Regions from separate parts of the Neorhizobium sp. DAR64862/K0K3 genome, predicted to be linked through region 1. Evidence: predicted binding sites of a transcription regulator. Region 1 holds the regulator's gene; each other region holds the start of a gene.
What was found. Region 1 encodes PhoB, which activates phosphate uptake and scavenging genes when phosphate is short. Its sites were predicted from a motif close to TGTCATNNANCTGTCAT; they were not measured.

Region 1 (7,984 bases):
TACGGCCTGGTTGCTGCTCCGGACGATCAGCGCGAACAGGTCCGCAAGGACTTCGAAGCCGGCAAGACCATGTAATCAAAATTCCGGCGCCGCTTCTTGCGGCGCCGGTCTTCTTTCGTGCCAGGCGGCGACTTGTCCGTCGTGCGACAGAAGCAAAGCTTGGCGTCAGTCGCTGCGTTTTGGATGGCGAAACATATTGATTCCGATGGTGGGATTTGTGCGGTAATGGGTGCCGTCGATGGCGGTAGGCCGGGGGATTTTAATGAGCACACCATTGATTTTATTGATTCTGGCGATAATTGCGATCGCTTGTTACGTTGTCGGAACCAGGCACGCCCTGGCAATCGCCGGCGGCCGTTCCTCAAAGCTTCATTCACGTCCGGGCTACTACGGCACCTTCGTCGCACTCTGCGCCGTTCTGCCGTCGGTTCTCATCCTGGCCGCGTGGCTGGTCGTCAGCCCCCTCTATATCAACTCCACTGTCCTCGATGGCTTTCCTGAAGACGTAAAGGCGCGTTCGCCGGCCGAACAGGGTCTCTCCTTCGGCATGGTAAGCTCGCTCGCGCGCGGCATGAACGTATTGAGCCTGGACGAGATCGAGCGCATCGGCGGAAATCCCGTCGAACTGCGCGCAGCGCTTGGCGCTAAGGGCGTCCCGCTTGCCGGCGACCCCGAACCATACATGGTCGAGTCCGCTGGCGATCTCAACGTCATGACCAAGATCAGCAACTGGGTTATGACCGCGGTAGTCCTTCTGGCAGCCCTGATCGGCGCCGGCTTTTCCTACACGCGCATCGCGCCGCGGTTTCGGGCTCGCAACCGTGTCGAGAAGGTGATCCTCGCAAGCCTCGTCGTCGCATCCTCGATCGCGATCCTGACCACGGTCGGCATCGTTGCCTCGATGCTGACGGAAGCGACGCACTTCTTCACCAGCATCCCGCCGTGGGAGTTCTTCTTCGGCACCGTGTGGGATCCGCGCTTTGCGGCCGCCGGCGCCACGGATTCGGCTGGTCAGTTCGGCCTTATCCCGCTGCTTCTCGGCACACTCTATATCGGCTTCGTCGCCATGCTCGTCGCCGTCCCGAGCGGTCTGTTTTCCGCGATCTACATGTCGGAATACGCCTCCCGCGGTGTCCGCTCCGTGGCAAAGCCTCTGCTCGAAGTTCTCGCCGGCATTCCCACCATCGTCTACGGCTTCTTTGCCCTGACGACGGTCGGCCCGTTCCTGCGCGACCTGTCTTCGCAGCTGAACGGCCTTGTCACCGGCGATTACGCCAACTTCATCCAGGCACAGAGCGTTCTCACCGCCGGCTTCGTCATGGGCATCATGCTGATCCCTTACGTCTCGTCGCTGTCGGACGACATCATAACCGCCGTGCCGGGAACGCTTCGTGACGGCTCGCTCGGTCTCGGCGCCACCCAGTCCGAAACCATCAAGAAGGTCGTCCTGCCGGCAGCACTGCCGGGCATCGTCGGCGCACTTCTGATGACCGCCTCGCGCGCCATCGGCGAAACCATGATCGTAGTGCTCGCCGCCGGCGTCGCCGCCCGCATGCAGCTCAACCCGTTCGAGCCGATGACGACGGTGACCGTCAAGATCGTCAGCCAGCTGACGGGCGACCTTGAATTCACCTCGCCGCAGACGCTTGTCGCCTTCGCACTCGGCATCACGCTCTTTGCGATCACGCTTTGCCTCAACATCTACGCGCTCTACATCGTGCGCAAATACCGGGAGCAGTACGAATGACCGACGTGGTTTCCTCCACCGCCGGCGTCTTGGCCAAGCCTGCCCGTCGCGATATCGGTATCAAACGCCGCTACGCCGCCGAGCGCCGCTTCCGTGCCTATGGCATCGCTGCTCTCTCGTTCGGCATCCTGTTCCTGATGCTCCTTCTGTGGTCGGTCGTCTCGAAGGGCTATACCGCCTTTCAGCAGACGATGATCACGATCCCTGTCGAGTTCTCGCAGCAGATCATCGACAAGGATAATGTGCGGGCTACGGATCCGGCCAAGCTGATGACGGCCAACTACCCGATCGTCGCCCGCAATGCGCTGGCGAAGGTTCTGGGCGTCGCCGAAACCGATCGCCAGGGCCTGCGTGCCGTCAACCAGATGATTTCGGACGGCGTTCGTGGCCAGCTGCGCGATATGGTCGTTTCCGATCCTGAGATCATCGGCACGACTCAGACGGTTTCGCTTCTGGCGGCCGGCGATATCGACAGCGCCGTGAAAGGCCAGATCAATCTCGACGTGGCGGAAACCAGCCGCAAGGTGTCCGACCAGCAGGTCGGATGGATGAAGCAGCTGACCGACAGCGGTGCGCTCGCCAAGGAATTCAACACCGGCATTTTCTTCAACGGCGCGTCCAGCCGTCCGGAAGCAGCCGGCGTCGGCGTCGCTCTGATCGGCTCCTTCTACATGATGCTGATCGTGCTCGTCCTGTCGCTGCCGATCGGCGTCGCAGCCTCGATCTATCTTGAAGAGTTTGCCCCGAAGAACCGGTTCACCGACCTGATCGAGGTCAACATCAACAATCTCGCAGCGGTCCCGTCGATCGTCTACGGTCTGTTGGGTCTCGCGGTCTTCATCAACTTCATGGGCCTGCCGCGCTCGGCCTCGCTGGTCGGCGGCCTGGTGCTGACGCTGATGACGCTTCCGACCATTATCATCGCCACCCGCGCGGCACTGAAAGCAGTGCCACCGTCGATCCGTGCTGCAGCGCTCGGGCTCGGTGCCTCGAAGATGCAGACCATCTTCCACCATGTCCTGCCGCTTGCCATGCCCGGTATCCTGACCGGTACGATCATCGGCCTCGCGCACGCCCTTGGCGAAACCGCGCCGCTCCTCTTGATCGGCATGGTCGCCTTCGTGGCGAACTATCCGACCACGCCGATGGATCCGTCGACAGCGCTGCCGGTACAGATCTACATGTGGGCTAACGAGGCGGAACGCGCCTTCGTTGAACGAACCTCGGGAGCGATCATGATCCTGCTCCTGTTCCTGATCTTGATGAATGTTGGCGCAATTCTCTTGCGACGCCGCTTCGAACGGCGTTGGTAGAGGAAGGGGGAAGCAATGAACATGATGTCAGAAGCTGCAGTTGAGAAGGCGCTGGACAAGAAAATGAACGACGTTGCATATAAGATGATCGGCAAGGATGTCTCCGTTTATTACGGTGACAAGCGCGCTCTTTATGACGTGAACCTGAATGTCCGCCAAAATACCGTCACTGCTTTGATCGGTCCGTCTGGCTGCGGCAAGTCCACCTTCCTGCGCACGATGAACCGCATGAACGACACGATCGAGGGTTGCCGCGTCACCGGCAAGATCACGCTCGACGGCGACGATATCTACGACAAGGAAATCGACGTCGTGGAGCTGCGCGCCCGGGTCGGCATGGTGTTTCAGAAGCCGAACCCGTTCCCGAAGTCGATCTACGAGAACATTGCCTACGGTCCCCGCATCCACGGCCTTGCCCGCGGCAAGACGGAAATGGACGCGATTGTCGAGGCAAGCCTGCAGCGCGCCGGCCTCTGGGCAGAAGTCAAGGATCGCCTGCATGAAGGCGGTACCGGCCTTTCCGGCGGTCAGCAGCAGCGCCTTTGCATCGCCCGTGCGATCGCCGTTTCGCCTGAAGTCATTCTGATGGACGAGCCGTGCTCGGCACTCGACCCCATCGCCACGGCCAAGGTCGAGGAACTGATCCACGAACTGCGCGCCAACTACACGATCGTGATCGTCACCCACTCGATGCAGCAGGCAGCCCGCGTTTCACAGCGCACGGCAATGTTCCATCTCGGCCATCTGGTCGAGGAAAACGATACCGACAAGATGTTCACCAATCCGGATGACCAGCGCACCCAGGATTACATCATGGGCCGCTTCGGCTGATGCGGGCGCAGAGCCCGTCAGCCGCAACTGCAGACATCAAGGATCAGACACATGGTTTCGACCCATATTCTCTCGGCCTATGACGAGGAACTGAAATACCTGAACCGCCGGATCTCCGAAATGGGCGGCCTGGCGGAGCAGATGTGCGGTGATGCCGTGCGTGCGCTCGTCAACTCCGACTCGGCGCTGGCCCAGAAGGTCATCTCGGACGACGTCATTCTCGACCACGCCGAGCGCGATATCCAGGACAAGGCGATCGTCACCATCGCCAAGCGCCAGCCGATGGCAGCCGATCTTCGCGAGATCATCGGCACGCTGCGCATTGCAGCTGACCTGGAACGCGTCGGCGACCTTGGTAAGAACACCGCCAAGCGCGTGCTCGCCGTGCAGGGAACAGGCGTCCCGCGCAAGCTCGCCCGTGGTCTGGAGCATCTTTCCGAACTGGCGCTGGTGCAGCTCAAGGACGTTCTTGATGTCTTCGCCAACCGCTCCGCGGAAAAAGCCGAAATCATCCGCCAGCGCGATGAAGAGATTGACGCGATGTACACCTCGCTGTTCCGCGAACTCCTCACCTACATGATGGAGGATCCGCGCAACATCACCACCTGCACCCATCTCCTGTTCTGCGCCAAGAACATCGAGCGCATCGGCGACCACGCGACCAATATCGCCGAGACCATCTACTACATCGCAACCGGCGCACAGCCGGAGGGCGAACGTCCGAAGGACGATACGTCCAACATGCTCGGCTCCGCCGGGACATGATGCAGCTCTCCCGAAATCGCCTGCCGGTTTCGGGACGATAACTGCCAAAACCAATGACCTGAAGCAGCGCGAGCGGATCTGGCGGATCTAAGTGCAGTTCGGGACGAGTGACGGAGCAAGTCGGAATGCAGCCGAAGATCGCAGTCGTGGAAGACGAAGAGGCCCTCAGCGTCCTCCTTCGGTATAACCTGGAGGCCGAGGGTTACGAGGTCGATACCGTGCTTCGCGGTGACGAAGCGGAAATCAGGCTTCAGGAGCGCGTTCCGGATCTTCTCATTCTCGACTGGATGCTGCCGGGCGTTTCAGGCATCGAACTGTGCCGTCGCCTGCGCATGCGGCCGGAGACGGAACGCCTGCCGATCATCATGCTGACGGCGCGCGGCGAAGAAAGCGAGCGCGTTCGTGGGCTTGCCACGGGCGCCGACGACTATGTGGTCAAGCCGTTTTCGACACCGGAGCTGATGGCCCGCGTCAAGGCGATGCTGCGTCGTGCCCGACCCGAAGTGCTGTCGAGCGTCCTCAAATGCGGCGACATCGAACTCGACCGCGAAACCCACCGCGTTCACCGCAAGAGCCGCGAAGTTCGCCTCGGGCCGACAGAGTTTAGACTTCTAGAATTCCTGATGGCGTCGCCCAGCCGCGTCTTTTCGCGCTCGCAGTTGCTCGACGGCGTCTGGGGCCATGACATCTATGTCGACGAACGCACCGTCGACGTGCATGTGGGGCGCCTGCGGAAGGCACTCAACTTCTCCAACATGCAGGACGTCATCCGCACGGTCCGCGGTGCCGGCTACTCGATGGAAGCCTGAGCACCGCGTCTCCTAGCCGGCAGCGTCATGGCAATGACACCGGTCACGACGCAGGCGAGACCGAGCCAGGCTGTCGAGGCAAGCGTTTCGCCGAGAAACACGACGCCGATGCCAACGCCGATCGGCACCCGCAGATAGGCCTGCGCCGTCGTGCCGACGGAGCCCAGCGTCCGCACCAGCCGGAAATAGATGACGAAGGCGAGCGCCGTCGAAAATACCGCGAGCGCCAACAGGGCGAGCATCGAATCGGTGCTGGGCGTCAGCGTCCAGGGCCGGTCGACCACGAGGCTCACGGGAATGAGGATGGCCGCCCCTGCGATCAGCGATCCCGCGGCGGGCATCATCGGGTCCAATCCCTTAAAATTCTTGCCGAAGATGGCAGCCGCCGCATAGCAGATCGTCGCCGCCACGATGGCGAGTTGAGCCCAGAGGTTCTCGCCCGACCCGGCAAGCGCCTCCATGCCGACGATCAGGCATATGCCGACAATGCCTGCGGCAACTCCAAACAGCTTGGCCGCAGAGACGCTTTCATGGCGCGTGATCAGCGCCGTCAGCAGAAACGCGAAGATCGGCGTCGTGGAACTCAAAATGGTGGCAAGGCCCGCATCGGTCGTCTGTTCGGCCCAGGCAATCAGGGTGAAGGGGACAGCGCTGTTGAGGCCGGCCTGAACCGTGAAGAGCGTCCAGGTCTGCCGGTCGGTCGGCAGCTTCAATCCGCGAAGGCGAAGTGCCGCAGCGAGAATGAGACCGGCGACCAGTGTTCTGACGGCGATAAAGGTGACGGGCGAAATCGTCTCCACACCGACTTTGATCAGCGTGTAGGACGCGCCCCAAAGCGTCGCGAGCGTGAGGAGCAGCAACAGATCCGTTGCCATGCTTGTTTTGGTGTCCGCCATTCCAGTTCCTATCCCCATCCATGCAATCTCCGCCCCTCTTAGCGGAGAGAGGAAAAGAAATGCTTCGGCGACGGCCGAACCGTTGATCGCTGACGGCAAAGTTTTCCGGTGCTAGAACTGGATCATGTCCAATATGGTTTCAGGAAATACGATTGCGGAAGTTGCAAGCCTGATCGGCGATGTCGCGCGCGCCAACATGCTGTCCGCGCTGATGGGCGGCCAGGCGCTGACGGCGGGCGAACTGGCACGCCATGCCGGCGTCACCGCGCAGACAACCAGCGGCCATCTCGGCAAACTGGCCCAGGCGCATCTGATCGCAGTCGAAAAGCAGGGCAGGCACCGCTATTACCGACTTGCCTCTCCGGAAGTCGCGCACGCGATCCACGCGTTGATGGCAGTCGCCGCAGACGGACCGAAGCGCCATCACCCTGTGGGCCCGAAAGATGAAGCGTTACGGCTAGTCCGCACCTGTTACGACCACATGGCCGGCCGTCTCGCCATCGCGCTCGCCGACTCCCTGACCGGCAACGGCTATCTGCTGCTCGGCGATGGAGCCGGCCTGATCACCGATGAAGGTCGGCGTTTCTTTTGTGATTTCGGGATCGATCTCGACCAGCTGACCCGTTCGAAACGCCCGCTCTGCCGGACATGCCTCGATTGGAGCGAGCGACGGCCGCATCTGGCGGGACAAATGGGTGCGGCGCTGCTGGACCGCGCTCTTGGCGTCGGCTGGATCAGCCGCCGAGAGGAAACCCGGGCTCTGCGGATCACGCGCGCCGGAGAGATCGGGTTTGCTGACAAATTCAGGCTTCCATCGGACTGGCGTATTGCACCGTCCGAAACTCTGATGGTCAGGCGGCTTCCTGGGTCTTCCATTCCGGCAGCGGGAACAACTTGTCGTAGCCAAGATTGAAGAGATAGGCATAGACCACGTAGAACAGCGCGATCGCGATATCCATTGTCAGCGCATGGAGAAGGGTAATCTGCAGATACCACGCGATAAACGGCATCAGCACGACCAGCAGACCGATTTCGAACAGCACCGCATGAGCAATGCGCAAGGCAGGCGTCTTTAGCGTCGTACCCCGTCGCGCCTGCAGAAAGCGGTCGAAACCCAGATTGTAGAGGTAGTTCCAGCCGGTCGCGACCGTCGCAGACACGACGCCGACAATGCCCATATGTTCGGCCGGCATGTCGAAGACGAAAGCGCCGAGCGGCACCATCATCAGAAGCCCGATGATTTCAAAGCTGATGGCGTGGCGAATACGGTCTCTTATCGAGCGCATGATCTTCCCCTTTAGGTGAGGTTCATGCCGGGTCGTCCCAGCGTTATGCCCATTCAGGGGGAGGTCGTCCTCTCTCGAGGCCGAAATAGGAGCCCAGGGAGTGCGAGGCAAGTTTTTTCAGCGCAAGTCAGCCATGCCGAAAACGCAAAAGGCGGGCCAGAGCCCGCCTTCGATCTTGTTTCCGCAGCCGTCTGACTCAGGACGCGCGGGCAGCCGGACGACGGCGCTCGTGCACCGGCTGGTAGGCAAGCTTCGCGTGATATTTGCAATAGGGCGACGCATCCTGCGCATCGCAACCGCAGAAATGAAAGTCGTCCGTCAGCGGATCGCCAACCGG
Region 2 (7,984 bases), 990 kb from region 1:
AAGGGTTTGCGCCTGACTTTTCCTATCGCATCTCGGACGCTGAAGCGCTGCCGATCGTGTTCGATCTGATCGAGAACGAGGGGCTTTGCCTTGGCGGCTCTTCCGGCATCAACATCGCTGGCGCGATGCGCCTCGCGAAGGATCTCGGTCCCGGCCATACGATCGTGACGATCCTTTGCGACTACGGCAACCGCTATCAGTCCAAACTTTTCAACCCGGATTTTCTGCAGTCCAAGGGCCTGCCGGTTCCGGGCTGGCTCACGAAGAAGACCAAGATCGATATTCCGTTCGAAACCGTCTGAAACCGACCGCAGAGAACAGAACCGATGGCAACCGAACTCCTCTATCGCGACGACTTCTATCTCTCGACACTGGAGGCGGTTGTTACCGCGATCCATGAGGATGGCGGCATCGAATTCGACCGCACCTGCTTCTATGCGACATCTGGGGGGCAACCTGGTGATACCGGCAGTCTGGAACGCGCCGACGGAACCAGTATCAAGCTTGGTCAGACACGGCACGGCGAGACGAAGGACATCGTCGTCCACGTTCCGCTGGAAGGCGAACCGCGGCCGACGGTCGGCGAAACTGTTGTCATGCATGTCGACTGGGACAGACGGCACAAGCTGATGCGGATGCATACGGCCTGCCACCTGCTGTCGGTCGTCTGCTCCTACCCGATCACCGGTGCCGCAGTTGGCGAAGACGAATCGCGTGTCGATTTCGACATGACGGCCGTGATCGACAAGGACGAGGTGACCGCCGGCTTGATGGATCTCGTCACGCAGAACCATCCGGTCTACCTGCAATGGATCACCGACGCGGAACTGGCGGCCAACCCTGGCATCGTCAAATCGAAGAACGTCCGGCCGCCGGTCGGGCTCGGACGCGTCAGCCTTGTCTGCATCGGCGAGGATTCGAGCGTTGACAGCCAGCCGTGCGGCGGCACACATGTTGCAAACACCGGGGAAGTGGGCGCTATCCACATTTCCAAAATCGAGAAGAAGGGCAAGGAAAACCGTCGCTTCCGGATCCGGTTCGGCGATATCGCCACGGATGCCTGAAGACACTCGTTTGTCCGGACCGGTTTCTCACCGAATACCGCGTTTTATCAAGGTAGGAGTTTTGACATGAGCGACACCAGCCGTTTCGTCGTTTCGTCCGGGTGGCTCGAAAACGAGCTCGGAAGCCCGGATTTGAGGATCGTCGACGCCTCCTTCTACCTGCCTGCCCACAACCGCGATGCAGATGCCGAATATGCGGCAGGGCATATTCCCGGTGCCGTGCGTTTCGATCACGACAAAGTCGCGGATCATTCCACCGGTCTCCCGCATATGGTGCCCTCGCCCGATGTGTTTGCCGATGCTGTCGGCAAGCTCGGCATCAGCGAGAATGACCGCATCGTCATCTATGACGGTCCGGGCATCTTTTCTTCGCCGCGTGGCTGGTGGCTGTTCCGCATCATGGGTGCGAAACAGGTGTTTATCCTGGACGGTGGCCTCGATGGCTGGAAGGCGGAAGGGCGCGCGCTCGAAACCGAGATCCCCTCGCCGGTTGCGTCCATTTTCGATGCGGAGCTTCGCCTCGACAAGGTCATCGACTACCATCAGATGATGTCGATCGTCAGCGATCGTACAAGCCAGATTGCGGATGCACGGCCGGCCGGACGCTTTACCGGCACAGAGCCGGAACCCCGCGCTGGCATGCGCTCCGGTCATATGCCGGGTGCCGTCAACGCTCCCTCCAGCAGCTTTTCGACAAACGGCAAGCTGAAGACGATACCCGAACTGCGCCAGGCTATCGAAGCCGCGGGAATCGATTTGGGGCGCCCGGTCGTGACGAGCTGCGGTTCGGGCATTACCGCTGCGATCATCACGCTTGCGCTGGAATCGCTCGGGCATGAGGACAACGCGCTTTATGACGGGTCTTGGACGGAATGGGGCGGACGCTCGGACACGCCGATCGAGACAGGACCGGCTAAGCCTACCCCTGCAATCTCGTCGCAGGCGTAACGATGGCGAAAAAGCCCGTACCGCTGAAGGCGCGCGTCACCGTTCTGGAAATGACGGCCGCGCCCAAGACAAGCATGCCGATTCCGGCCAACATTCAAACCGCCATCATACGCACCACCGAAGTGCCGTTGCATTTCTACCGGTACCTATACCGGCAAGTCGGCAAGCGCTGGCACTGGTACGATAGGTTGCGGCTGTCCGACGCCGAGCTTGCGGCCGCGATCCACAACCCGCGCTGTTCGATCACGATCCTTCTGGTCGACGGATCGCCGGCCGGCTTCTACGAGCTGAACTCTGCTGACGACAACGTCGTAGAGCTGTCCTATTTCGGCCTGTTCGAACGGGCCCTCGGGCTCGGCATCGGCAAGTGGTTCCTGACGCAAGCTCTTTATTCTGCGTGGCAGAACAACCCGGAGAAGGTCACCGTCACCACCAATTCGCTCGACCATCCCCGAGCGCTGCAGCTCTACCAGATGATGGGTTTTTCGCCTGTCTCGACATACGAGGCCGAGATCGTGCCGATGACCAGCGCGGAACTGGTAAAGGTGCTGGACAGCTAGCTCGCGCAAGGATCGGGTGGCGCTTCAAAGCCCGACGGGTCATCTCCTATATATAGAAAAGGAGACGACCATGCCAATCTTCAACGCGATCCCGGGTGACCACGCAGAGCATCTATGGAACGGAGGCAGCGATTCCTACGGACACCAGCCGGAGACCATGATCTCGGATGGTCCCGGATATCCCTGCCGCCATTGCCTCAGGAATATCGACGCGGGCGAAAGCCTGTTCGTTCTTGCCTATCGACCGTTTCCGACAACGCAGCCCTATGCCGAAACCGGTCCCATCTTCCTGCATAAGACGCCCTGCCCACGGTTTATCGCGGAAGAGGTTCTACCGCCAATTCTGGTTAGTCCCGATTACATCGTCCGGGGTTATGCAGAAGATAACAGGATCGTCTATGGCACGGGTGCGGTGACCCCGACGTCCGAAATCATGCGGCGCGCCGAAGACCTGCTTCAACGCGCCGATATCGCCTATGTCCACGTTCGCTCGGCCCGCAACAACTGTTTCCAGTGCCGGATTGACGCGGCTTAGCAGGAGCCCCTTATGCCTGCGGGTCTCCGCCGTCCCGCTCCAGCTTTTCGGCAAGATCGAGGAGCTGCCGCACGAGATCGCCCGCAGCCTTGTCGTTTTGTTCGATCCTGCGAGCCGACACTTCTCTCAGGTTGAGAAGCGCCGCTTCCACACTGCGCGGCAGAGCCGGGCCGCGGTCATGATGTGGCCCCCTGTCGTGATCGCGGTGGTGTTCGTGCCGTTCCTGCTTCTGCTTGATCTTTTCAGCCAGCTCGGACAAGCGCTCGAGGATGGTCGTTGCGAAACTGCGGTTCTCATCGAGATGCGCACGGCCCTCGTCAGTGATGGTGTAACGCTTCTTGTTGCCATCCGCTTCAGCCGTCACGTAGCCGGCTTCCTCAAGATAGGTCAGCGTCGGATAGATGACGCCGGGGCTGGGTGCGTAAAAACCATACGTCATATCTTCGATATGTTTTATGATCTCGTAGCCGTGGCGGGCTTCTTTCTCGATCAAGGCCAGGACGACCAGTCTGAGATCGCCCTGCATCAGAAAGCGACCGATACGTCCCTCGCCATCGTCGCCGAAGCCACGACCACCGCCCGGCCCGCCTTTTCCGCCAAAACCCCTACCCGCAAAGCCTTTGCTGAACGGACCGCCCCGCATGGTAAATAGTCCCTCGAAGCCCGAGCGATCGGCGTTGCAGCTTCTGTGGGTTTCAAATCGTTGAAACATCTTACTCTCCTCTAGAGTATCTTTCGATATATCTAAAGCTAGCACATTTCCTCAACGCTGCAAGCTGCCAGATATATCTAAGTCATATCCGTTTGATTTTTTTGGCGGATTTTTTTCGAGCTATCTGCGGCGCGCGGTGCGGCCGATCCGGATTGACCGTCGCGTCATTACCCGGCAGTCACCGAACTTTCGCCGACCGTCATTTTAGGGATGCGTCCGTGGGCGATTGTGCCTAAGCTCGCCTCCATCAGTGATCCGGAGGGAGATATTAGATGTCGCTTTTCACCAAAGACCTTTTCGAAAATCATGCGGTCTCGCGCCGATCCCTTCTCGGTGGCATTGCGGCCACATCGGCGCTGGTCATGCTCCACCCGTTTGCGGCACGCGCGGCCGCCAACCAGGCGCATCTGCGGCTGATGGAGACGACAGACATCCACGTGCATGTCTTCCCTTATGATTATTATGCCGACAAGCCGAACGACACACTTGGACTGGCCCGTACCGCCTCGATCATCGATTTGATTCGAGCCGAAGCCGGAAATTCGATGCTGATCGACAACGGCGACTTCCTGCAGGGCAATCCGCTCGGGGACTACATCGCCTATGAGCGTGGCATGAAGGAGGGCGACAAGCATCCCGTGATCACTGCGATGAACGTGCTGGGATATGACGTCGGCACGCTTGGAAACCACGAATTCAACTACGGCCTCGATTTCCTGTTCAAGGTTCTTGCAGGATCCGGCTTTCCGCATGTCTGCGCCAACCTGACCAAGGGCCAGCTTGCCTCCAACGCCAAAGACGACGATCTCTTCTTCAAACCCTACGTGATCATCGAAAAGCAGATCCGCGACGGTTCCGGCCAGTCGACCCCGATCAAGGTCGGCTTCATCGGCTTCGTGCCGCCACAGATCATGACCTGGGATAGCAAGAATCTTGAGGGCAAGGCGCAGACGCGCGATATCGTCGATGCTGCCAAGGCCTGGGTGCCCGTCATGAAGGAGGAAGGCGCCGACATCGTCATCGCCCTCTCCCATTCCGGCATCGATGGTTCCGGCCAGAGCGATCGGATGGAAAACGCGTCTCTTTATCTCGCAGGGATCGAGGGTATCGATGCGATCTTCACCGGCCACCAGCATCTGGTCTTCCCCGGCCCGAGGGATTTCGAGGGCATTGCCGGCGCCGATGCCAAGAAAGGCACGCTGATGGGCAAGCCCGCCGTCATGGCCGGGTTCTGGGGCTCCCATATGGGTCTGATCGACCTGTTGATCGAAAAGGATGGCAGCGGCTGGAAGATCGTCGATTCCACCTCGGAAGTCAGACCGATCTATCACCGCGACGAAAATCGCAAGGTCGTTGCCGACGTCAAGGACAAGCCTGAGGTCACCGCGGCCATCAAGCCGGAACACGAGGCGACGCTTGCCTATATCCGCCGTCCGGTCGGCAAGACATCCGCGCCGCTCTATTCCTACTTCGCGCTGGTCGCTGACGATCCGTCGGTGCAGATCGTCTCAAATGCGCAGACCTGGTACATCAAGGACATGCTGAAGGAGGGCGAGTACAAGGACCTCCCGGTGCTGTCCGCCGCTGCTCCCTTCAAGGCCGGCGGTCGCGGCGGTGCGGATTACTTCACCGACGTCCCGACCGGCGACATCGCCATCAAGAATGTCGCGGATCTCTATCTCTATCCCAACACGGTTCAGGCCGTGCTGATATCGGGCGCGCAGGTCAAAAACTGGCTGGAAATGTCGGCTGGCATGTTCAACCAGGTCAAGCCGGGATCAAAGGATGTTCCGCTGCTCAACGCCGGTTTCCCGTCCTACAATTTCGACGTGATCGATGGCGTGACCTACCAGATCGACCTGTCCCAGCCGTCGCGCTTCGACAAGGACGGAAAGGTACTGGACGAGAATGCTCACCGTGTCGTCGACCTGAAGTTTGACGGCAAGCCGATCGATCCGGCGCAGAAGTTTGTCGTCGTCACCAATAACTACCGTGCCGGCGGTGGGGGCAAGTTTCCGGAGATCGCCAGCGACAAGGTCATTTTCGTCGCACCCGACACCAACCGCGACGTCGTTGTTCGCTACATCATCGATCAAGGGACGATCAATCCTTCGGCCGACGACAACTGGTCGTTCAAGGCGCAGCCCGGATCCACGGCCCTGTTCGAGACCGGACCCAAGGCGCGCCAGTTTGCCGGCAGCCTGAAGGGGACGAAGATCGAGGATGCCGGCGACGGCGAGAACGGTTTCGCGAAGTTCAGACTGGTTCTCTGAGGCGCCCCATCCAGTCGTCCGGCCGAGGACGCGTGTTATTCGGCAGCCTGCCAATACGTCCTTTCCGGCTCCTGCTTCAGGAGTTCGGGAAGGTCATCATGGTTAGGACATGAGGACAGCTTGGCTGCAAACGATTCGATCAACCACTGTCCCGCGGGTCCGGGCGGATTGGATGCTTTTCGCAAAGCGTAGATCGGATATTGCCCCTGCTCGTAAGCGTCGATATCCAACGCGACCAGATCGCCGTTGCGGATGTCATCGAGCACCAGGGACGCTGGAAGCCCACCCCAACCAAGCCCACCCTTGATCAGCTGATACTTGGTGGCGATGTCACTGATGCGCCAGATCTTGTAGGACAGGACGTTGAAGTTACGCCCTGCGGTAAGGCCTGACGCGTCGGTCACGACCAGTTGCGTCTCGTCGCGCACATCGGCAAGGGTGAGTGTGCGGTTGAGCTTCACCAGTGGATGGTCCGGCGCTGCGACCGGCAAGAGGTAGGAATGACCGATCCTTTCGGCAATCAGCAAATCGTCCTGCTTAAGGAGAGCGCCACCGATGCCGATGCCGGCCCGTCCACTGATGACCTGGCCCATCACCATGCCGAGTTCCCCGACGCTGAGGTTGAGGGCGACACTTGGAAATTTCTCTCGGAATTCGCGTAGCTGGCTTACCACCGCGTCGGCCGGCACCATCACGCTGACGGCCAGCGTGATCTCGGCTTCCAATCCCTGAGTGATGCTCTTTGCCCGAGACCGCATGATCTGCAGGTCGGCAACGATCCGCCGCGCATCCATCAGCATCGCCCGCCCGGCCTCGGTCAGTTTTGGCTGACGCGCCCCGGCCCGGTCGAACAACTGAATCTCGAGCTGCGTCTCGAGGTTGGCAATCGTGTAGCTGACAACCGACTGAGCCCGGTTCAGCAGGCGTGAGGCGGCCGAAAAACTGCCGCTTTCGGCAACTGCGATAAAGACCTGCAGCTGATCGAGGGTGGGATTCGCGTCCATGTGACCTATCCAGATTTTAGATGGAAAGCTTCGACATTATCTCCATTCCATCGATTGCGGTCTACTCCTATTTGTCTTCCCAGACAGGCGACCTCCAGTCTCCCACCGTCGAGAAATTCATAGGAAACAAAGCAATGCCATCCATCCTTCTCGTGACATCCAGCCCTCGCGGCACCGAATCGCTGTCGACAAAGATTGCGACGGAATTTGTCGACAAGCTGAAGGTCCAGCATCCGGGCGCGACCGTTGTGACCCGTGATTTAGGTCAGAACCCGATCGCCCATCTCGACACCGTGACCACATCTGCGATCCGCAAGCCCGCAGATGCTCGCAATTCCGAGGAAGCGGCAGCAGCGAAACTGTCCGACGAACTCGTCGCCGAGTTGCTCGCCGCCGATACGGTCGTGCTTGCCACGGGCCTGATCAATTTCAATATCTATTCGACGCTGAAAAGCTGGATCGACAACGTTGCCCGCGCCGGCATGACGTTCCGCTACACAGCCGAAGGTCCGCAGGGACTTGCGACCGGCAAGAAGGTCTATGTCGTTCTGTCGGCCGCCGGCATCTATTCGGAAGGCCCGGCCATGGCGATGAACCACGCCGTTCCTTACCTCAAGACGGTTCTTGGCTTCATGGGCATGACGGATGTCGAAGTGATCTACATTGAAGGTACCGCATTCGGTCCGGAAGCGTATGAGAAGGCGATTGCCGCTGCACAGGATCGCACGCAGCAGCTTGCACTGGCCGCCTGATCCTAGACGTCCACACCAGTCGGTGAGACGAGACGCCCCTGACGGCCGTGGACATTGTCCCGGCCGTCTTTCTTTGCGTGATAGAGGCGTTGGTCCGCAACGCCGAACAGCGTGGCGAATGTGTCGCCATCGTCAG
Region 3 (7,984 bases), 1.3 Mb from region 1:
GCGGCGATGATCGAGATTTCGCGCTCGAAGGGCACGAAGCTTTCGAGAACCATCGGCACCGAGCCGAGGTCCGCATAGGCGCCATCGGCCTTGTCGTCGCTGGAGCGGAACACGCGCTGGCCCTTGCCATCGTAGCCCATGCGGCGGGTCTTCAAGACACCCTTGCCGCCGAAGTCTGCAAGCGCTGCTTCGAGATCGGCTTGGCTGTCGACGGAATGAAACCTTGCGGTCTCGATGCCGCAGCCGTTGAGGAACTGCTTTTCAACAATCCTGTCCTGCGCCACTTCCAGGGCCTTGGCCGGCGGGTAGACTGGAACCGACTGCTGCAGGAACTCGGCTGCCTCGACCGGTACGTTTTCAAATTCGTAGGTCACGACGTCGCAGCGGCTGGCGAGATCGGCCAGCGCCGCCCTGTCGTCGTAGGCCGCCGTGATCTGTTCGTTCGCGACCTGGGCGGCTGGGCAATCCGCCTGCGGTTCGAGAATGATGATGCGGTAGTTCAGGCGTGCGGCAGCGATCGCCAGCATGCGGCCGAGCTGGCCGCCGCCGATTATGCCGATGGTGCGGATCGTCATGATGTTTCTCAGGGTGCTTCGTCGATGGGATATTCGGCGACCGATGCGGTGTGGTGCGCGCGATAGGCGTCGAGCCGGTCGGCAAGGTCATCGTCGGAAAGGGCAAGCACCGCTGCAGCAAGAAGGGCGGCATTGATCGCGCCGGCACGGCCGATGGCGAGCGTGCCGACGGGAATTCCGGCCGGCATCTGGACGATCGAGTAGAGGCTGTCGGTTCCGCTCATCGTTTTCGACTGGACGGGCACACCGAACACCGGAAGCGGCGTCAGGGCCGCCGTCATGCCCGGCAGGTGGGCAGCGCCGCCGGCACCGGCGATGATGACCTTGAAGCCCTCGTCGCGGGCGCTCTTGGCGAATTCGTACATCCGGTCCGGCGTGCGGTGTGCCGAGACGATCCGTGCTTCGTAACCGATGTCGAGCGTATCAAGCGTGTCGGCGGCGTTCTTCATGGTCTCCCAGTCGGACTGGCTGCCCATGATGATGGCGACTGCGGGTCTTTCTGACATTCCAGGCCCTTTAAGGTGAACTCAAGCGATGATGTCGGGAATGATCTGGTCTTCGATCTGGGTCATCCGGTCCTTGATGGCCAGCTTCTTCTTCTTCATGCGCTGGATGCGAAGAGCCTCACAGCCGACCTTGATCATGGCATTGATCGCGGCGTCGTAATCTTCGTGTTCCTGGCGAAGTTTCGCGAGTACCAGCCGGTTATCCGCCTGTTCCTGATCACGCATGCTCAGTCCCCATTCTTTACGCCGGCTTTTTGCAAACCCCGGCTTCATCCGCAAGCTCCTACCATCAAACCGCGTTAACTGGAAGTTAGCCGACGCCACGAATTTGCCGCTGAGAGACCATGATTTCTCCTTCGACAAAGCGGACCAACCGTGTCACACTTCTGTTGCAAACCTGAAGCCTTGGCTCAGAGGAGTGCCAAGGCAGGTACCTAAGGAAGGAACATGCCACATGACCGTCCAGGCGCATATCGCATCGCTTGAAAAGAAGCACGGCGACCTCGAAGAGGAACTCCAGTCCGTTCTCGCATCTCCATCCGCCGACGATCGTGAGATCGCAGAGCTCAAGCGCCGCAAGCTGCGCATCAAAGACGAGGTGGAGCGGTTAAAGACCGACACCCGTCATTAGGCGATCAAAAGCGCCACGCGCGTCACGTACATTCGTGAGAGGGTGCCCACAGCGGCACGATAAATTCCAAGACTAAAAGCAACAGTTCTGGTCGTAACGTCACAGTCGCGGCCAGAATTCACGTCCAGAACTGGTCGAGCCACAGGTTGAGCCGGGTGAAGCCGCTGCCGTTCACGGCATAGATGCGCCGCGTTCCCTCTGGTGTGACAGTCACGAGATCGCTGTCCAGCAGTGCTTTCAGATGCTGCGAGACGGCCGGCCTGCTGATCGGCAGTCCTTGTGCAAGTTCATTCACGGTTTTCGGCGCGCGTCTCAGCTCTTCGAGGAGATGGCGCCGGTTCGGGTCGGCAATGGCTGAAAACGGATCGAGTGTCATAGTTTGAAGCTAAGCATAACTTGACGAAGCAGCAACCGTTTTCGTGTCTCGCGACCGGCGGAAGGCCTTATTGTAATTGGGTTTTTTATGATGTTCGGATGGACCGGTCAGATCGGCAGGCCGTCCCACAGAAGCTTTACGCCGGCAACGAGCGCGAGCGCGTAGGTCATCGGATAGAATACTTCCGACTTCAGATGCTTGACGATCGCGGCACCGAGCATGGTCGAGACCAGGGCTGCCGGCAGCAATGTCGCCGAGATCGTCAGGTTTTCGGCCCCCAATGCGCCGAGAAGGAAATAGGGGATGATCTTGACGGCGTTGACGATGGCGAAGAAGCGGATGCTGGCCCCGGTGTATTTCTTAGGATCCAGCTTCATCGGCAGAACGTAGATCTGGAAGGGCGGGCCGCCGGCATGCGCCACGAAACTGGCATAGCCCGACAGCGCGCCCCAGAACGTGGCGGCCGCCGGACGATGCGGCAGTGCGGCGGCCGGACGGTTCTTATCCGGGCCGTAGACCTGCCAGAAGTAGCGGAGGGCGAAGAAGATCGTTGCCGCGGCAATAACAATCCGCAACGCGTCGTCCGAAACATAGGCCGAGGTCGCCCAGCCGAGCGCGATGCCGATGACGCCGCCCGGCAGGATCATCAGCAGGGTTTTTCTGTCGTTGAAATGGCGCCAGGACCAGAGTGCCACGATATCCATCAGGATCAGGATCGGCAGGAAGATCGCCGCCGCTTTGACCGGGTCGACTGCAAGCGACATCAGCGGCATGCCCATCAGGCCGATCGCGCCGCCAATGCCGCCCTTGGAAAGCCCGACCAGCATCACGGCGGGCACCGCTGCTGCAAAGAAGGCGAGGCTGAGCGTATCGGAGGAAAATATGTCTGGCATGGGCACTTCAGGCTTGCACCGTTGAGGCGGGCAGATGGGATGAGCGGTTGATTGCGCAATCCTTCCGGTCTATCGAATCATTCAAGAGAAAACGAGTGCGGATCGCCGGGTTGCGGTTCGCTGCATGGGAAGAAACATGAAGAAACAGGAAGAGCGTTGCCGTCTGGTGCTGATCGTGCCGCAGGATGCGGATGCGAAAGCGCAGGCGGACCGACTGGAGAAGGCGCTTGCGGGCGGCGATGTCGCCTCGGTGATCCTGCCGCAATACGATGAAGACGATACCGCGTTCCAGGACCGCGCCGAACTCATGGTGCCGATGATCCAGGCCGCGGGTGCCGCAGCGCTGATCGCCGGAGACAGCCGCGTCGCAGGTCGCGTCAAGGCAGATGGCCTGCATATGGCCGGTTCGATGGAAGAGCTGGAAGAAACGATCGAGAAATTCAGCCCGAAGATGATCGTCGGCGCCGGTGGTGCATCCGAGCGTCACACGGCGCTCGAAGTGGGCGAGCGCCGCCCCGACTATATTTTCTTCGGCAAGCTCGATGGCGACATCAAGCCGGAGGCGCATCCGAAGAACGTCGCGCTTGCGGAATGGTGGGCTTCGATGGTGGAAATTCCCTGCATCGCCATGGGCGGCACGGACATTTCCTCGGCGCTCGAGGTTGCCGAAAACGGAGCGGAATTCGTGGCTTTGAGACTGGCTGTCTTCGATCATCCCGAAGGACCGCAGGAAGCAGTTCGACTGGTCAACGCCGATCTGGACGAAAAAGCGCCACGGTTTGAGGCTTGATGGTCTCCATGCCATCGATTCGTCGCGCCTCATCCACCGTCCTGATGCTTGCCGCCAGCCTTTCCGCGTCGGCCGTCTTGCCGCATTCGGCAATTGCGCAGGTGCAGCAACCCGGTGCGGTGGAGCAGGAGGGGCCGACGGCGGCGCAGTCGCGTCAGGTGGTGACGAGACCGGTCGCGCCGGATGCAATGGGCGTCGAACGCGGTGCACAGCCCGATGGCATCGTGCCGTCCGCCGGTGTCGAACTCTATCAGCGCATGGGCGTGACCTTGCCGCCGCTGCCGCCGGAGAAGCCCTATACGGGCCCGATCGACGAGGCCTATGGTGCGTTCCAGCGCGGCTTGTACGTCAAGGCGCTCGATGTCGCACTGAAGCGTGCGTCGGCCGGCGATGCGGCGTCGCAGACGCTTGTCGCCGAAATGATGAGCAAGGGGCTCGGCATCAACCGCGACGCAAAGACCGCGGCCTTCTGGTACGGGCAGGCTGCCGAGCGCGGCGATCCTGCCGCCATGTTCCAGTATTCGCTTCTTTTAATGAGCGGCCGTTACGTGCCCGCCGACAAGAAGAAGGCCGACGACTATATGCGCAAGGCGGCGGAAGCCGGCAATTCATCGGCGCAGTTCAACTGGGGCCAGATCCTGGTGTCGGACAATCCCGGCGATAAAGGTTTCAAGCTGGCGTTGCCCTTCTACGAGCGGGCGGCAAAGCAGGGCGTGGCCGATGCCCAATATGCGGTGGCCCAGCTCTACGTGAACATGAAGGGCGTGCCCGAGGAGAAGAAGGCCGAGGCTCGCCGTTGGCTGGAGCGCGCGGCGAAGGCCGGGTTCGACACGGCGCAGCTCGACATGGGCATCTGGTTCGTCAACGGAGTCGGCGGCGAACGCAACTACGACAAGGGCTTCGAATGGCTGCGGATTGCGGCCCATCGCGGCAATGTGGTTGCCCAGAACAAGCTCTCGCATCTCTATATCGAGGCGCTGGGGACACGACCGAACCCGGTCGAGGCCGCCAAGTGGTATGTGCTTTCAAGGCGTGCTGGGTTGCAGGATGCGGCGCTTGAGGATTTCTACCTCGGCATCAACGACGAGCAGCAGCGCCAGGCGATCGACGCGGCGAACCGCTTCCGCCGCCAGTAGTTCAAGTGGTCAGGCGGTTGCCTTCATCGCCGCCAGCGTGAACAGGGCGTGGCGGATGATAAAGCCGTGGGCAAGCGCCAGGATCAGCAGCGTTACCAGCCAGACGATCAGGTAGATGCCCGGCGAGGCCTTGATACGGCCGCCCATGCGGGGGCCAAGTGCGAACATGGCTGTCACGAAGAGCGCGCAGGCCGGCAGAAGCAGCAGCGCGATCATGGCCGGTGCCGTGCTGGTCGGTGTGCCGGTCAGGGTGAAGTGGATCGGCAACTGGGTATCGGCCGGCAGAGCAGAGATCAGACCCAGCGACAGCATGGTCATCACGCCCACAAGTCCGAGGCTGATGCCGAATGGCAATGCGATCTTCACGGCGATACTCCTAAAATCTCGATAGCCGGCGTTCTGGCAGATCGCAGGCAGGCGGGCAATGTCGCATTTTGTCCGTTCACGCGGGGTTTGTCGGCTTCGACTTGAATTTCCCTTGGTTTTGTGGTCTTGAACCGGCCAATCAAGACAATTCGCCACAGACACGTCCCGGCTGATGCATGTTCGGGACCATACGATCAGGATTTCCCGCATGGCCCGCTCAGCCCTTCTCAACGTCATGGTTCAGGCCGCCCTCAAGGCAGGCAAGTCGCTCTCCAGGGATTTCGGCGAAGTTCAAAACCTGCAGGTGTCGGTCAAGGGACCGGGCGATTTCGTGACCCAGGCGGATCTCAAGGCGGAAAAGATCGTCCATGACGAGCTGATGAAGGCGCGCCCGACCTACGGCTTCCTCGGTGAGGAAAGCCAGGAGGAGAAGGGCACGGACGGCGCTCACCGCTGGATCGTCGATCCGCTCGACGGCACGACCAACTTCCTGCACGGCATTCCGCAGTTCGCGGTGTCGATCGCGCTGGAGCGCAATGGCGAAATCGTTGCCGGCGTGATCTTCAACCCGGGCACCGACGAACTCTATACGGCAGAAAAGGGCGGCGGCGCCTTCCTGAACGACCGTCGCATTCGCGTTGCCGCACGCCGGGTCCTGTCCGATTGCGTGGTTGGTTGCGGCGTGCCGCATCTCGGCCGCGGCGATCACGGCAAGTTCCTGGTCGAACTGCGCCACGTGATGGGCGAAGTGGCGGGCGTTCGTCGCCTTGGCGCTGCGTCGCTTGATCTCGCCTATGTCGCTGCCGGTCGCTTCGACGGTCACTGGGAAATCGGTCTTTCGCCGTGGGACATCGCTGCCGGCCTCGTCCTCATCCGCGAAGCGGGCGGCTTTGTCAGCGACATCAAGGGCTCGACCGATATGTTCGGCACCAAGAGCATTGTTGCCGGCAACGAGCTGATCCAGAAGGCGCTGCTGGAAGTTTCCAATCGTCCGGTTCCGTCGCGCTGATTGCTGATGCGGTGACGGCCCGAGTGCTGCTTGTCATTTGAAATGGCGAGGAAAAAACTTCGGCTTGTCCCGGTCTTTGCACCGTGGCGACACTTCAATTCGTCGCAATTTTGCTCTAGCCTCCGCGCGACGCGACCCAGAGGCGAGGCTTATTATGGCGAATGCGACAGTGGACGATCTGGACGAAACTGAAGCTAACCGCCGCCGTTTTACCGAAAAGCTTTCCAACCCGGCTTCCTTCCTCTGGACGATGCTGATCTTCCTGATCATCGTCGGTTTTGTCTGCTCGATCCTGTACCGTCAGGCCGCACAAGCGTTCCAGACCAATCCGGGTCTGAACGGTCTGATCCTCGGCGTCCTGTTGATTGGTATCGTCCTGGTTTTCCTGCAGGTCATCGGCCTTATTCCGGAAGTGCGCTGGTTCAACTCGTTCCGCGCTGCCGGCACCGTCGACAAGGTGGGCCGCGAGCCGAAACTTCTGGCGCCGATGCGCTCGCTGATCGGTGGTCGCCGCAAAACGGCGCTTTCGACCGCAACCTTGCGCTCCATTCTCGATTCGATCGGCACCCGCCTCGACGAATCGCGGGATACGTCCCGTTACCTGATCGGGCTCCTGGTGTTTCTCGGCCTGCTTGGCACGTTCTGGGGCCTGATCGGCACGATCGGATCAATCAGCGACGTCATCGGTGCGCTCGATCCGGGCGCCGGCGGCTCCAACGACATTCTGTCGGCAATCAAGACCGGTCTTGCGCAGCCGCTTGCCGGCATGGGCACGGCGTTTTCGTCGTCGTTGCTTGGTCTGTCAGGCTCGCTGATCCTCGGCTTCCTCGATCTCCAGGCAGGACGTGCCCAGAACCGGTTCTATACGGAACTCGAAAATTGGCTCTCATCGGTGACCGATACGGGATCGGACGCGCCGGTTGCGGCGGCAGGGCTTTCAGCTGGCTCTTCCGGCGAATTCAAGACGCTCGCCGACGAGCTGCGCAAGATTGCGGCGGCTCAGGGCAGAACCGGCAGCGGTGATGTCCAGCAGAACGAGAAGTCGCTTGCTGCCATGGCAAACCTTGCCGAAGGCATTCAGGGGCTGGTCAAGAACATGCGCAACGAGCAGCAGATGCTGCGCGACTGGATCGAGGCGCAGCAGGAAGAATCGAAGGCCCTGCGGCGCACGCTGGACCGGCTCTCCGACAAGATCGGTCAGTCCGACAAGATCGGGAGCAAGTAGACCATGGCGCTGGGCAAGAACCGTCGCCGCCAGCACGGCGTGGACTACTGGCCGGGCTTCGTCGACGCGCTGACCACGCTTCTGATGGCGATCATGTTCCTGCTGACGGTGTTCGTGCTGGCGCAGTTTCTGCTCACCCGCGAGATTTCCGGTCGCGACGAGGTTCTGAACCGGCTGAACAGCCAGATCGCGGAACTGACAGAGCTTCTGGCGCTGGAAAAGGGCAACAATCAGGATATCGAAGATCAGCTCGCCAACCTGCAATCGTCGCTGGCGGTTGCTGAAAGCGACCGGTCGCGGCTGCAGCAGCTTCTCAACCAGGGCAGTGGTGCAAGCGACGCGGCCAATTCCCGGGTGACCACTCTGACGGGTGAACTCTCCAACGAGCGGCAGGTCAGCGCCCGGGCGATGAGCCAGATCGAGCTTCTCAACCAGCAGATCGCGGCGCTGCGGGCCCAGATCGCCGCCGTCGAACAG

Region 2: the regulator PhoB is predicted to act here: its motif matches at 3,996-4,012, upstream of ACQY1L_RS08140 (bifunctional 2',3'-cyclic-nucleotide 2'-phosphodiesterase/3'-nucleotidase).
Region 3: the regulator PhoB is predicted to act here: its motif matches at 1,458-1,474, upstream of ACQY1L_RS02180 (YdcH family protein).

The regions. Positions count from the first base shown of each region.
Region 1 is NZ_CP191449.1:2,657,951-2,665,934, reverse strand. Features, by position in the region: gene ACQY1L_RS12885 (substrate-binding domain-containing protein) at 1-75, shown strand, start outside; gene pstC (phosphate ABC transporter permease subunit PstC) at 263-1,747, shown strand; gene pstA (phosphate ABC transporter permease PstA) at 1,744-3,060, shown strand; gene pstB (phosphate ABC transporter ATP-binding protein PstB) at 3,076-3,891, shown strand; gene phoU (phosphate signaling complex protein PhoU) at 3,943-4,656, shown strand; gene phoB (phosphate regulon transcriptional regulator PhoB) at 4,782-5,465, shown strand; gene ACQY1L_RS12855 (DMT family transporter) at 5,447-6,361, opposite strand; gene ACQY1L_RS12850 (ArsR/SmtB family transcription factor) at 6,486-7,274, shown strand; gene ACQY1L_RS12845 (PACE efflux transporter) at 7,213-7,647, opposite strand; gene ACQY1L_RS12840 (GcrA family cell cycle regulator) at 7,844-7,984, opposite strand, start outside.
Region 2 is NZ_CP191449.1:1,665,194-1,673,177, forward strand. Features, by position in the region: gene ACQY1L_RS08110 (cysteine synthase A) at 1-302, shown strand, start outside; gene ACQY1L_RS08115 (alanyl-tRNA editing protein) at 327-1,064, shown strand; gene sseA (3-mercaptopyruvate sulfurtransferase) at 1,131-2,012, shown strand; gene ACQY1L_RS08125 (GNAT family N-acetyltransferase) at 2,015-2,572, shown strand; gene ACQY1L_RS08130 (DUF1203 domain-containing protein) at 2,643-3,107, shown strand; gene ACQY1L_RS08135 (PadR family transcriptional regulator) at 3,118-3,819, opposite strand; gene ACQY1L_RS08140 (bifunctional 2',3'-cyclic-nucleotide 2'-phosphodiesterase/3'-nucleotidase) at 4,092-6,092, shown strand; gene ACQY1L_RS08145 (LysR family transcriptional regulator) at 6,128-7,096, opposite strand; gene ACQY1L_RS08150 (FMN-dependent NADH-azoreductase) at 7,231-7,848, shown strand; gene ACQY1L_RS08155 (GGDEF domain-containing protein) at 7,851-7,984, opposite strand, start outside.
Region 3 is NZ_CP191449.1:445,208-453,191, forward strand. Features, by position in the region: gene ACQY1L_RS02165 (5-(carboxyamino)imidazole ribonucleotide synthase) at 1-575, opposite strand, end outside; gene purE (5-(carboxyamino)imidazole ribonucleotide mutase) at 584-1,081, opposite strand; gene ACQY1L_RS02175 (YdcH family protein) at 1,103-1,306, opposite strand; gene ACQY1L_RS02180 (YdcH family protein) at 1,536-1,712, shown strand; gene ACQY1L_RS02185 (ArsR/SmtB family transcription factor) at 1,831-2,088, opposite strand; gene ACQY1L_RS02190 (sulfite exporter TauE/SafE family protein) at 2,196-2,981, opposite strand; gene ACQY1L_RS02195 (thiamine phosphate synthase) at 3,118-3,771, shown strand; gene ACQY1L_RS02200 (tetratricopeptide repeat protein) at 3,780-4,907, shown strand; gene ACQY1L_RS02205 (hypothetical protein) at 4,917-5,273, opposite strand; gene ACQY1L_RS02210 (inositol monophosphatase family protein) at 5,482-6,282, shown strand; gene ACQY1L_RS02215 (hypothetical protein) at 6,437-7,507, shown strand; gene ACQY1L_RS02220 (peptidoglycan -binding protein) at 7,511-7,984, shown strand, end outside.